Regions from separate parts of the Lysobacter soyae genome, predicted to be linked through region 2. Evidence: predicted binding sites of a transcription regulator. Region 2 holds the regulator's gene; the other holds the start of a gene.
The links. The regulator HrcA, encoded in region 2, represses chaperone genes, less so after heat shock. The targets are predictions, from matches to a motif close to TTNGCACTCNNNNNNNNNGAGTGCNAA.

Region 1: the regulator HrcA is predicted to act here: its motif matches at 2,285-2,311, upstream of groES (co-chaperone GroES).

The regions. Positions count from the first base shown of each region.
Region 1 covers NZ_CP080544.1:1,990,550-1,996,448, forward strand. Annotated here, with positions in the region: gene H8L67_RS09635 (hypothetical protein) at 1-107, shown strand, start outside; gene groL (chaperonin GroEL) at 273-1,913, opposite strand; gene groES (co-chaperone GroES) at 1,950-2,237, opposite strand; gene recQ (DNA helicase RecQ) at 2,463-4,286, shown strand; gene H8L67_RS09655 (protein-disulfide reductase DsbD family protein) at 4,365-5,899, shown strand, end outside.
Region 2 covers NZ_CP080544.1:1,252,361-1,258,259, reverse strand. Annotated here, with positions in the region: gene H8L67_RS06010 (outer membrane protein assembly factor BamE) at 1-164, opposite strand, end outside; gene fur (ferric iron uptake transcriptional regulator) at 274-675, shown strand; gene recN (DNA repair protein RecN) at 677-2,353, opposite strand; gene hrcA (heat-inducible transcriptional repressor HrcA) at 2,473-3,522, shown strand; gene grpE (nucleotide exchange factor GrpE) at 3,592-4,119, shown strand; gene dnaK (molecular chaperone DnaK) at 4,213-5,899, shown strand, end outside.

The sequences.
Region 1 (5,899 bases), 740 kb from region 2:
TGCAGCGGGGTGAATCAAAAGCATTGCGCGGGATCGCCAAGTTCCATCCTTGCGTGGCCTTGGATGCGAAGCCGGTGGGGCCGGATTGCCGGGAATTGATGCCATGACAAGCGCAGGCAAACTGCATTATTGATCTCGTCTGCGAAGCGCCCTCATCCGGCCCCTTTGGGGCCACCTTCTCCACTTTGTGGAGAAGGGAGGAAAAAGAAAACCCCCGCGATGGATTGCGGGGGTTTTTGTTTTGCGGTGTTGCTTGAAGCGTTGGGGCTGGATTAGAAATCCATACCGCCCATGCCGCCCATGCCACCGGCGCCCGGCATGGCCGGTTCGTCTTTCTTCGGCGCTTCGGCAACCATGGCTTCGGTGGTGATCATCAAGCCGGCGATCGACGCTGCGTTTTGCAACGCGGTGCGGGTGACCTTGGTCGGATCCAAGATTCCGGATTCAACCATGTCGACGAATTCACCGGTCGCCGCGTTGTAACCGAAGTTACCCGTGCCTTCTTTCACCTTGTTCAAGATGACCGACGGTTCTTCACCGGCGTTGGTGACGATTTCGCGCAACGGTGCTTCCATCGAACGCAAGGCGATTTCGATACCGTGGTTCTGGTCTTCGTTGATGCCCTTCAGACCCTTGATGGCCGTCAGTGCACGCACCAAGGCGACACCACCGCCCGGAACGATGCCTTCTTCAACGGCAGCGCGGGTGGCGTGCAGCGCGTCTTCAACGCGAGCCTTCTTTTCCTTCATTTCGATTTCGGTGGATGCACCGACCTTGATCACGGCAACGCCGCCGGCCAACTTGGCCACGCGCTCTTGCAGTTTTTCACGGTCGTAATCCGAAGAAGTTTCTTCGATTTGCGCCTTGATTTGCTTGATGCGCGCTTCGATGCCCGTACCTTCGCCGGCACCATCGATGATGGTGGTGTTTTCCTTCGACACTTGCACCTTCTTGGCGCGGCCGAGGTCCTTGATCGTGGCCTTTTCAAGCGACAAGCCGACTTCTTCCGAAATCACGGTGCCGCCGGTGAGAATGGCCATGTCTTCCAACATCGCCTTGCGACGGTCGCCGAAGCCCGGTGCCTTGACGGCGCAAACTTTGACGATGCCGCGAATGGTGTTGACGACGAGCGTTGCGAGGGCTTCGCCTTCCACTTCTTCGGCAACGATCAACAGCGGCTTGCCGGCCTTGGCCACGCCTTCGAGGACGGGGAGCAAGTCACGAACGTTCGAGATCTTCTTGTCGTGCAAGAGGATGAACGGGTCGTCGAGTTCTGCCGACATCGATTGTTGGTTGTTGACGAAGTACGGCGACAGGTAGCCGCGGTCGAACTGCATGCCTTCGACGACGTCGAGTTCGTTGTCGAGACCCGAACCTTCTTCAACCGTGATCACGCCTTCTTTACCGACTTTCTTCATCGCGTCGGCGATGATGTTGCCGATCGATTCGTCGGAGTTGGCCGAGATGGTGCCGACTTGGGCGATTGCCTTGTCGTCGGTGGTCGGCTTGCTCATCTTCTTGAGTTCGTCGATGGCAGCGGCGACGGCTTTGTCGATACCGCGCTTGAGGTCCATCGGGTTCATGCCGGCGGCCACACCCTTCATGCCTTCGCGGATCAGCGCGGCAGCCAGAACGGTGGCGGTGGTGGTGCCGTCACCGGCGTTGTCGGAGGTCTTGGAAGCGACTTCCTTCACCATTTGTGCGCCCATGTTTTCGAACGCATCGGCGAGTTCGATTTCCTTGGCGACGGACACGCCGTCCTTGGTGATGGTCGGGGCGCCGTAGCTCTTTTGCAGAACAACGTTGCGGCCCTTCGGACCCAGCGTGGCCTTGACGGCGTTGGCGAGCACGTTGACACCGCGCACCATGCGCGAACGTGCGTCTTCACTAAAGCGAATATCTTTTGCAGCCATGATCTTGATTCCTTATCTAAATGCTTGAGTGAACAATCAGCCGACGATCGCGAGGATGTCGTCTTCCTTCACAACCTTGTATTCGGTGCCTTCGTGCTTGTAGGCGCTACCGGCGTATTGGCCATAAATCACCTTGTCGCCGACCTTGACGGTCATGGGACGGGTGTTGCCGTTGTCAAGCGCCTTGCCCGGGCCGACGGCGACCACTTCACCTTTGGTGGGCTTTTCTTTGGCGTTGTCGGGGATCAGGATGCCACCGGCAGAGAGTTCTTCGGCTTCGACAGGCTTGACGACGACGCGGTCGTAGAGCGGCTTCAGGTTCATGGATATACTCCGCAAGTTATTGATTGGTATGAAAAAACATGCCGATTTTAGCAGTCTCATGTTGAGAGTGCCAATCTCGGCGGAACGGCCCCCCTCACAGGGATGCCTATGTAATGGGGCCTTCGTTTGCCCTTTCAAGACCCTCAGGAAAAGAATGTTTTCCCGACCGCGCACCGGCCGGATTTCCTTTGGGCAGGGCGCCGATCGGGTGCTAGGCTCCTCGCCATGAAATCCGTTCAAGACGCCGCCAACGACTCCGCGCTAGATGTGTTGCGCAGTGTTTGGGGCTATCAGACCTTCCGGGGGCGCCAGCACGCCATCGTCAACCATGTCGCCGCCGGCCTCGATGCCTTGGTGCTGATGCCGACGGGTGGCGGAAAGTCACTGTGCTATCAAGTCCCAGCCCTCCTGCGTCCGGGCTGCGCCATCGTGGTCTCTCCGCTGATTGCCTTGATGCAGGATCAGGTCGAAGCGCTGCACCAGCTTGGCATTGAAGCGGCGTATTTGAATTCAAGTTTGCCGGCCGGCGAGGCGTATGCCGTTGAGCAGCGTTTTGTGTCGGGCGATTTGAAACTGTTGTACGTGGCACCCGAACGCTTGTTGACGCCGCGTTTCTTGGACCTTGTCGCGCGCGCGCCGGTGTCTTTGTTCGCGATTGACGAAGCCCATTGCGTGTCGCAATGGGGGCACGATTTCAGGCCCGAGTATCGACAGCTGACGATGCTGCACAAACGTTGGCCGTCAATTCCACGCATCGCGCTGACCGCCACCGCCGATCCCGCCACACAAGAGGAAATCATCGAACGCTTGCAATTGGATGATGCCGAGCAGTTCTCCAGCAGCTTCGACCGACCCAACATCCGCTACACCATTGTCGAGAAAAACGATGCACGCCGGCAGTTGCTCGACTTTCTCGACGGGCATGCCGGTGAGTCCGGCATCGTCTATGCGATGTCCCGGAAAAAAGTCGAAGACACGGCCGCGTTTTTGCGAAGCAAAGGCTATAACGCCTTGGCGTATCACGCCGGCATGGATACGGAAACGCGCGCGTTACATCAGCGCCGGTTTTTGCGCGAAGACGGCATCATCATGGCGGCGACCATCGCCTTCGGAATGGGCATCGACAAGCCGGATGTCCGATTTGTCGCCCACGTGGATCTGCCGAAATCGGTCGAGGGCTATTACCAAGAAACCGGTCGTGCCGGCCGCGACGGCGAACCAGCCGAAGCGTGGATGGCCTATGGCTTGGGTGATGTCGTCAATTTGCGCAAGATGATCGAAAGCTCCGAAGCGGATGATTCGCGCAAATGGATGGAGCGTCGCAAGCTCGACAGTCTATTGGGCTACTGCGAAACGCTGGGCTGCCGTCGCCAACGCTTGCTGGCAAGCTTCGGCGAAGTGATGGCCAATCCTTGCGGGAATTGCGACAACTGCCTCAATCCGCCGGAAGCTTGGGATGCCACCGAACCCGCACGGATGGCACTGAGTTGTGTCTACCGTTGCGGTCAACGCTTCGGTGCCTCCCACCTGATTGATGTGCTGCGGGGCGAACGTACTGAACGCATCCTCCAGTTGGGTCATGACACCGTCAGCACCTTCGCCATCGGTCGGGATATCGATTCGAATACTTGGCGCAGTATTTTTCGCCAATTGGTATCGCACGGATATCTGGAGACCGACACACATGGCGGTCTGCGGTTGGCAGAGGCTTCACGTACGCTCTTGAAGGGCGAACAAACGCTGCAATTGCGCCGCGAGCAAGCGCGAGTCCGCCGTCAGCGACGTGCCGCACTGTCGAACCCGAACTCGCCGGATGCCTGGATGTCCGCCGATGCCCGCCTCTTATTTGATGCGCTGCGCGCATTGAGAACCGAGTTGGCGCGCGCCCAGAGTGTGCCGCCCTACGTGATCTTCCACGACAAGACCCTGCGGGAAATTGCCACCTCCCGGCCCGAAAGCCTGTCTGCCCTAGGGACCATCGAGGGCATCGGTCCGAGAAAATTGGCGGAATATGGCAATCAGGTGCTCGACCTGATTTCGGCGAATTGAACGCGAAGGTGAATGAACCATCAGGACGCTGGCAGGTCGAAGCCTGCGACGCGTGAAGCGCCTCCTTACAATGGTCGAATGAACCGAATTGCACGTTTGAGTTGGAATCCGCGCCGCGACAACGGGCGCGCCACCGGTGTCTTGCACTGGGTTTGTGCCTTGCTTTTGGCATTTTCGGCCGCCGGCGTGTCGGCGCAGACGACGCCGCAGGATTTGCCGCCGGTCGACAGTGTTTTCAAACTTCAGACGGAAGCCGGCACTGATGGCAGCGTTCATCTTCGCTGGACGATTGCGCCTGGCTTTTATCTTTACAAGCACCAATTCAAGTTCAGCACCACCGCACCCGGCGTGACCTTAGGCAATGCCAACATTCCGGCCGGCAAGAAACATCATGATGAGTTCTTCGGCGACGTCGAGACGTATCGCCAACAAGTGGCCATCACGATTCCGGTGACAGCCCCCGCGGGCACCGCCGCCATCCCGATTCGGGTGAAGTATCAAGGCTGCGCCGATGTCGGTGTCTGTTATCCGCCGCAAACGCGCAACCTCACCGCGAGCCTCGGCCCCACCAAGGAACCCCAGGCGGATTCGGGTTTCCAAGCGCTAGCCGGAAAATTCGGCGCCACCGCGAATCCGCTATCGGCGGCATCCGGAAAAGCGGCACCTCTCCCGCCAGCGCAAGCCTTCAAGGCGGATGCCATTGCTGATGGCGGTGATCGCTTGCTGATCCGTTTCATTCCGGCGCCGGGCTATTACCTGTACAAAAATCAAACGCGTTTCAATTTGAAAGCCGAGGGCATCAGCATCAGCGCGGTGCAATGGCCGAAAGCCACGCTGCACCGTGACGAACATTTCGGCAATGTGCCGGTGTACTTCAACGAAATCGATGTGCCGGTGTTGCTCAAGCGCAACCACCCGCGCGCGACGCAGGTTGCGCTGCAGATCGAATTGCAAGGCTGCCAAGACAACGGCATTTGCTACGAGCCGATGCAGCGAAGCTTCACGATTGCCCTGCCTGCTGCCGGCGAAACCACGCAAACGAAGGCCGATGAAACAACGGTGGAGACGGCCGCACCCGCAGTCGATGCCGCGACCGCCACGGCCGCATTGCCGGTGAAGGTCGAAACCGCACCGACGGCAGCCGACACCAAGCCAACGACCGATGCGGCGCCGCAGCCTGCCACGTCACCGTCGGCCTTGGAGAGTCTCTCGATTTGGAAGGCCGTGTTGCTCGCCCTGCTCGGCGGGCTCATTCTCAACCTCATGCCCTGCGTGTTGCCGGTGTTGTCCATGAAGGCGGTGTCGATTGCGCAAGCAGGCAACGATCGTGCGGCGTTGCGCCAGCACGTCTTCGCCTATGCCAGCGGTGTCATTTTGAGCATGTTGGCTTTGGGTGGACTGGTGTTGGCGCTGCGCGGATTGGCATCTCAGGGCGGCCTGGCTTGGGGCTTCCAGATGCAACAGCCGGCGGTGGTCTTGGTCTTGGCACTGTTCGTCCTCGCATTCGGTTTGTCGCTTTCGGGCGTTTGGCAGGCCAACTTTGTGTTGCCGAATGCCGCGCAGCGCGCGGTCACCGCGCAGGGACTGAAAGGCGATTTCGCCACCGGCGTGTT
Region 2 (5,899 bases):
ATTGACGGCGAACCCATCATCGACATGACCTGTTCTTTGCTCATGCCCACGGCGAGTTGTTTGACGGCCGCTTCTTCGACCAAGTTGCCTTGGTAAACCGGCTGACGATACAAACAACCTGAGAGCGAGACGACGGCAGCAGCGGTCAAGAGCAATGTACGCATGGGGGGTTTGACATAAACAGGACTTAGACTAGGCGATGATACACGCTCGCGGCGCGGCCCTGAAACAGGGCAGGGCTCGCGTTCAGGCAGAAAACACGAGGTAGCGGCAATGGAATCAAACGACTTGCGCAACGCCGGATTGAAGGCCACCCAACCGCGGATGCGCATTCTTGAACTCCTGGAAAATGCCAGTCCGAGACACATGACGGCGGAAGACATTTATCGGCGCCTGACCGATGCCGGCGAAGAAATCGGCTTGGCGACGGTGTATCGGGTTCTGACGCAATTCGAGTCGGCCGGCTTGGTCTTGAAACACAACTTCGAAGGTGGGCAGGCCGTTTACGAGCTCGATCGCGGCGATCATCACGACCACATGGTCGATCTGGATTCCGGCAAGGTGATTGAGTTCGAATCAGAAGAAATCGAACGTATCCAACATGAAATCGCCGCCAAACACGGCTACAAAATCGAAGGACACGCGTTGGTCCTTTACGTCCGCAAGCAAGCTTGAGTCACGCGTTCATTGCTTCCCGGCGCAGCGCCATTGCCGCTGCGTGCACGGCAGCCGTCCGCTTGCTGCCACCCAGCATACGTGCCAGTTCTTCGACACGCGCCTCTTCGTCAAGGACTTCCAAGGCACTTTGCGTCAAGCCCTCGGCTTTGGATTTGTCGACGCGATAGTGATGCGTGCCGTGCGCCGCGACCTGTGGCAGATGCGTCACGCACATGACCTGACATCGTGATGACAGCTTGCGCAACAGCGCGCCGACGACATCGGCGACCGCGCCGCCAATGCCGCTATCCACTTCATCGAATACCAAGGTCGGTGCGATGTCGCCGCGCATGGCTGCCACTTGGATGGCCAGCGCGATTCTCGACAATTCACCGCCTGAAGCCACCTTTCGCAAGGCGCGCGGAGGTTGTCCCGGATTTGCCGACACGAGGAATTCGACCCGTTCGGTGCCTACGGGGTCTGGCTGGGTACTCGATGCGGGTTCGACCAACACATCGAACGACCCGCCTTCCATCCCCAGCGTGCCCATGAGCGCGGTGACGGCGCTCGCCAGACCTTTGGCCGTCTTCACGCGTGCTTTGCCAAGCGCGGCAGCCGCCGTCGCCCAAGCGGCTTGGTGTTCTTCCAGCGCGGTCTCAAGTGCACGTTGGGTGGCCTCGGCATTTGCCAAACTGTCCAATTCCAAGGCCAATTCAGCGCGCGTTTCATGCAGGAGTTCAACACGCGTCCGGTGCTTACGCGCCAAATCATGCAGTCGCACCAGCGCGGCTTCCGCCTGGGCAATCGCGTCGGGGTCGACTTCGACGTCATCGCGAACCACGGCCAACGCATGGGCGGCCTCCTCGGCGTGAATGACGGCAGAATCCAGCAACGCAGCGACGTCATTCAATTTGGGTTCGAACGGCGCCGCACGACGAAGATCCGCAATCAAACCATTCAGTGTGGAAACGACGCCGGCGCGGGATTCATCACCTTCTAGCCCGGCGGCAACATGGCCGCAGGTGTCAATCAATTCTGAGCCATGGCTCATTCGCTTGTGCCGCGACATCAGCGCTTCTTGCGCCAACGGATCGATCACGGCGTCATCCAGCGCTTCCAGCGCTTCGGAAAGGGCCTGTTTGCGGAATTCGACGTCACCGCGTTCGGTCAACGCATCCAGCGACTTGCGCGCGGCCCGCCAAGCCAGCGCGTGGGTCGACACCGCATTGAGCTGCAATTCGTGCTGCCCGAGATCATCCAAAAGGACGAGTTGGTCGGGTTTGGAAAGCAGACGTTGTTGTGCGTGTTGGCCATGGATTTCCACCAGCAGGCGCGCGATTTCACCGAGCTGCCCGAGCGTCGCCGCGCGACCGTTGATCCATGCCTTCGAACCGCCGTCCGCGCGCAAGACCCGGCGCAGCAAACATTCATCGCCTTCATCCATGGCATTGGCTTTGAGCCAGCTTGCCGCCGCAGGCGAATCGGACAGGGAAAACGTGGCGCTCAACTCGGCGCGATCCGCGCCGTGACGCACCATGCCCGCATCCGCGCGAACACCCGACAAGAAGCCGAGCGCGTCGACCAGCAAGGACTTTCCAGCGCCGGTTTCACCGGAAATGACCGTCATTCCCTCGGCGAACTCGAGTTCGGAGGTGGAAATAACGGCGAAGTCACGGATGCTAAGACTGGTGAGCATTCGCGCATTCTAAAGTCTGTCGTCGCCGAAAGTGAGACAGGGGTCGGATTGAGGTATCGGACAATCCTGATTCGGTGCTTGCAAGGCTGTCGCCGAGGCCTTATATCGAATGCATGGCGATCGATTCCGCACTCCCTGACCTTGATTTGCGTTCGCGACAACTGTTGCGGGCGTTGATCGGTCAATACATTCACCACGGTTCGCCGGTCGGTTCACAAACCTTGGCCAAATGCGCTGGTCTGGACATCAGTCCGGCGACCATTCGCAATATCCTGGGGGATCTGGAAGACATCGGCCTGCTGGTCTCACCGCATACGTCTGCAGGACGGATTCCCACGGCTCAGGGCTACCGCGTGTTCGTGGATTCGTTGCTGCAAATCGACACGCTTCAGGAAAGGGACGTTTCGCAGTTGCGTGAGCGATTGCCCAAAGATGTTCCGACCAGCGATCTCTTGAGCGGCACGGGTGAGTTGCTGTCTGCCATGAGCAATTTCGTCGGCGTGGTCAGTGCGCCAAAGCGCAGCAACGAAACCTTCAAGCACATCGAGTTTGTCGGTCTCGGGCCGGACGAAATCCTCGCCGTCGTGGTCTTCCCGGACCATGAAATCCAGAACCGCGTGATCCGTACGTCTACGACATTTGATCCGAAAACACTCGAACTCATCGGCAATTATTTGAATCAGAATTTTGCCGGCGTGCCGCTGCAAAATATCCGCCGCATTTTGGTGGCCGAATTACGGCAAGCCCGCGACGACGTTCAGGACTGGATGCAGAAAGCGCTCGAACTCGCCGAAATTGCCGTGCAGGAGCACGAACAGCCCTCGTTGGATGTCTACGTGGCCGGGCAGATCAATTTGATGGCTGTGGATGATCTCAACGATATGGCTCAATTGCGCGGTTTGTTCGAGACATTCCAGCGCAAGCGCGACATGCTGCAGCTGCTGGAACGCACCTTGCACTCGGAGGGCGTCCGAATCTTCATCGGCGAAGAGACCGGCTTGGCGCCGATGGAAGCGATGTCGGTGGTGGCGACGCCTTACTCAAACCCGGACGGAAAGGTGTTGGGTGTGCTGGGCGTCATCGGACCCAGCCGGATGGCGTATTCCAACGTGATTCCCTTGGTGCAAGCCACGGCCTTGGTACTCTCCGAGCGTATCGGCGGGCGCTAGCCCTTGAAAAATTTTTGATCGTCCACATGTCAGGCGCATCAGTATTCCGAGCCTGCTTTGGACATTCTTATGATTGAAACCCCGGAAAACCCCAAGAACGATCCCGTGGACGGTGTGGGTCCCGATGCGCAAGACGTCGACACCGCGCTCGACCCGGTTGAAGCCTTGCAAGCCGAAGTCGAACAATTGAAGGCGCAATCGCTGATCGAACGTGCCGATTTGGAAAATCAACGCAAACGTTTGGCGCGTGAAATCGAGGTGGCCCGGCGGTTTGCCAACGAACGCCTGCTGGCCGACCTGCTGCCGGTGTTCGACAGCCTCGAGGCGGGGCTTGCCGCGGATTCGAGTGAAAGTCCTTTGCGGGCAGGCCTCGAGCTGACGCTCAAGCAATTGCACGCCGTTGCCGAACGCAACGGCCTGGTCGTGTTGGCGCCGCAACCGGGTGACGCCTTCAACCCCGAACATCACAACGCGGTCAGCCAAGTCGCGAGCGCAGAGGTCGCGCCGGGCACCGTCGTTCAAACCTTTCAAAAGGGCTATTTGCTGAATGATCGCTTGCTGCGCCCCGCGATGGTGGTGGTCGCGCAAGCGGATTGATGCGGAAAGCCTTGAAGCGCGGGCAGCCAGCCCCATTTAGTGATCATCGCGGCGCGTTCCGCACAAAAATTCAATTTTCGGAGATTCATACACATGGCTAAGATCATCGGCATCGACCTCGGCACGACCAACTCCTGCGTTGCAGTGATGGATGGCGGCAAGGCACGCGTCATTGAAAACAGCGAGGGTGACCGCACCACACCTTCCATCGTCGCTTGGACCAAGGACGGCGAAGTGCTGGTGGGCGCTTCGGCGAAGCGCCAAGCCGTCACCAACCCGAAAAACACCTTCTATGCGGTGAAGCGCCTCATCGGCCGCAAATTCTCCGACGCGGAAGTCAAGAAAGACCTCGGCTTGGTGCCGTACGCGATTGTCGAGCACAGCAACGGCGACGCGTGGGTGTCCATCGCCGATGGCAAGACCATGGCGCCGCAAGAGGTGTCGGCCAAAGTGCTGGAAAAGATGAAGAAAACGGCGGAAGCCTTCTTGGGCGAGACGGTGACGGAAGCGGTGATCACGGTTCCCGCTTACTTCAACGACAGCCAACGCCAAGCGACCAAGGATGCGGGCAAGATCGCCGGCCTCGACGTCAAGCGCATCATCAACGAACCGACCGCTGCCGCATTGGCCTATGGCTTGGACAAGGCCGGTGGCGATCGCAAAATTGCCGTTTACGACCTCGGTGGCGGCACCTTCGACGTGTCGATCATTGAAATCGCCGACGTCGATGGTGAAAAGCAATTCGAAGTGCTCGCAACCAATGGCGACACCTTCCTCGGCGGCGAAGATTTCGACATGCGCGTGATCGACTATCTCGTCGAAGAATTCCAAAAAGAGCAGGGCATCGACCTGCGCAAGGATCCGCTGGCGCTGCAACGCCTGAAGGATGCGGCGGAACGCGCCAAGATCGAACTGTCTTCGTCGCAGCAAACCGATGTCAACTTGCCGTACGTGACCGCAGATGCCTCGGGTCCGAAGCATTTGAACATCAAGCTCACCCGTTCCAAGCTCGAAGCCTTGGTGGATGAGTTGGTCAAGCGCACCATTGAACCTTGCAAAGTGGCTTTGAACGACGCGGGCTTGAAGACCAGCGATATTGCTGAAGTCATCCTGGTCGGCGGTCAATCGCGCATGCCGAAGGTGCAAGCAGCAGTGACGGAATTCTTCGGTAAGGAACCGCGCAAGGACGTCAACCCGGATGAGGCCGTGGCGATCGGTGCCGCGATCCAAGGTGGCGTGTTGGCCGGCGATGTCAAAGACGTGCTGTTGTTGGACGTGACCCCGCTGTCGTTGGGCATCGAAACCTTGGGCGGCGTGTTCACCAAAATCATCGAGAAAAACACCACGATTCCGACCAAAGCTTCGCAAACCTTCAGCACGGCCGAAGACAACCAGTCGGCGGTGACGGTGCACGTCTTGCAAGGTGAGCGCGAGCAAGCCGCATACAACAAATCTTTGGCACGTTTCGATCTCACCGGTATCGAACCGGCGCCGCGCGGCATGCCGCAGGTCGAAGTCAGCTTCGACATCGACGCCAACGGTATCGTCCACGTGACCGCCAAAGACAAGAAGACCGGCAAGGAACAAAAGGTCGAAATCAAGTCGGGTTCGGGTCTGTCGGATGAAGAAATCCAACGCATGGTCCAAGATGCCGAAAGCCATCGCGAAGAAGATCTCAAGTTCCAAGAGCTCGTCGCGGCGCGCAACCAGGCTGACGGCTTGGTGCACGCGGTGCGCACGGCCATCAAGGACAACGGTGACAAGGTGCCGGGTGATCTGA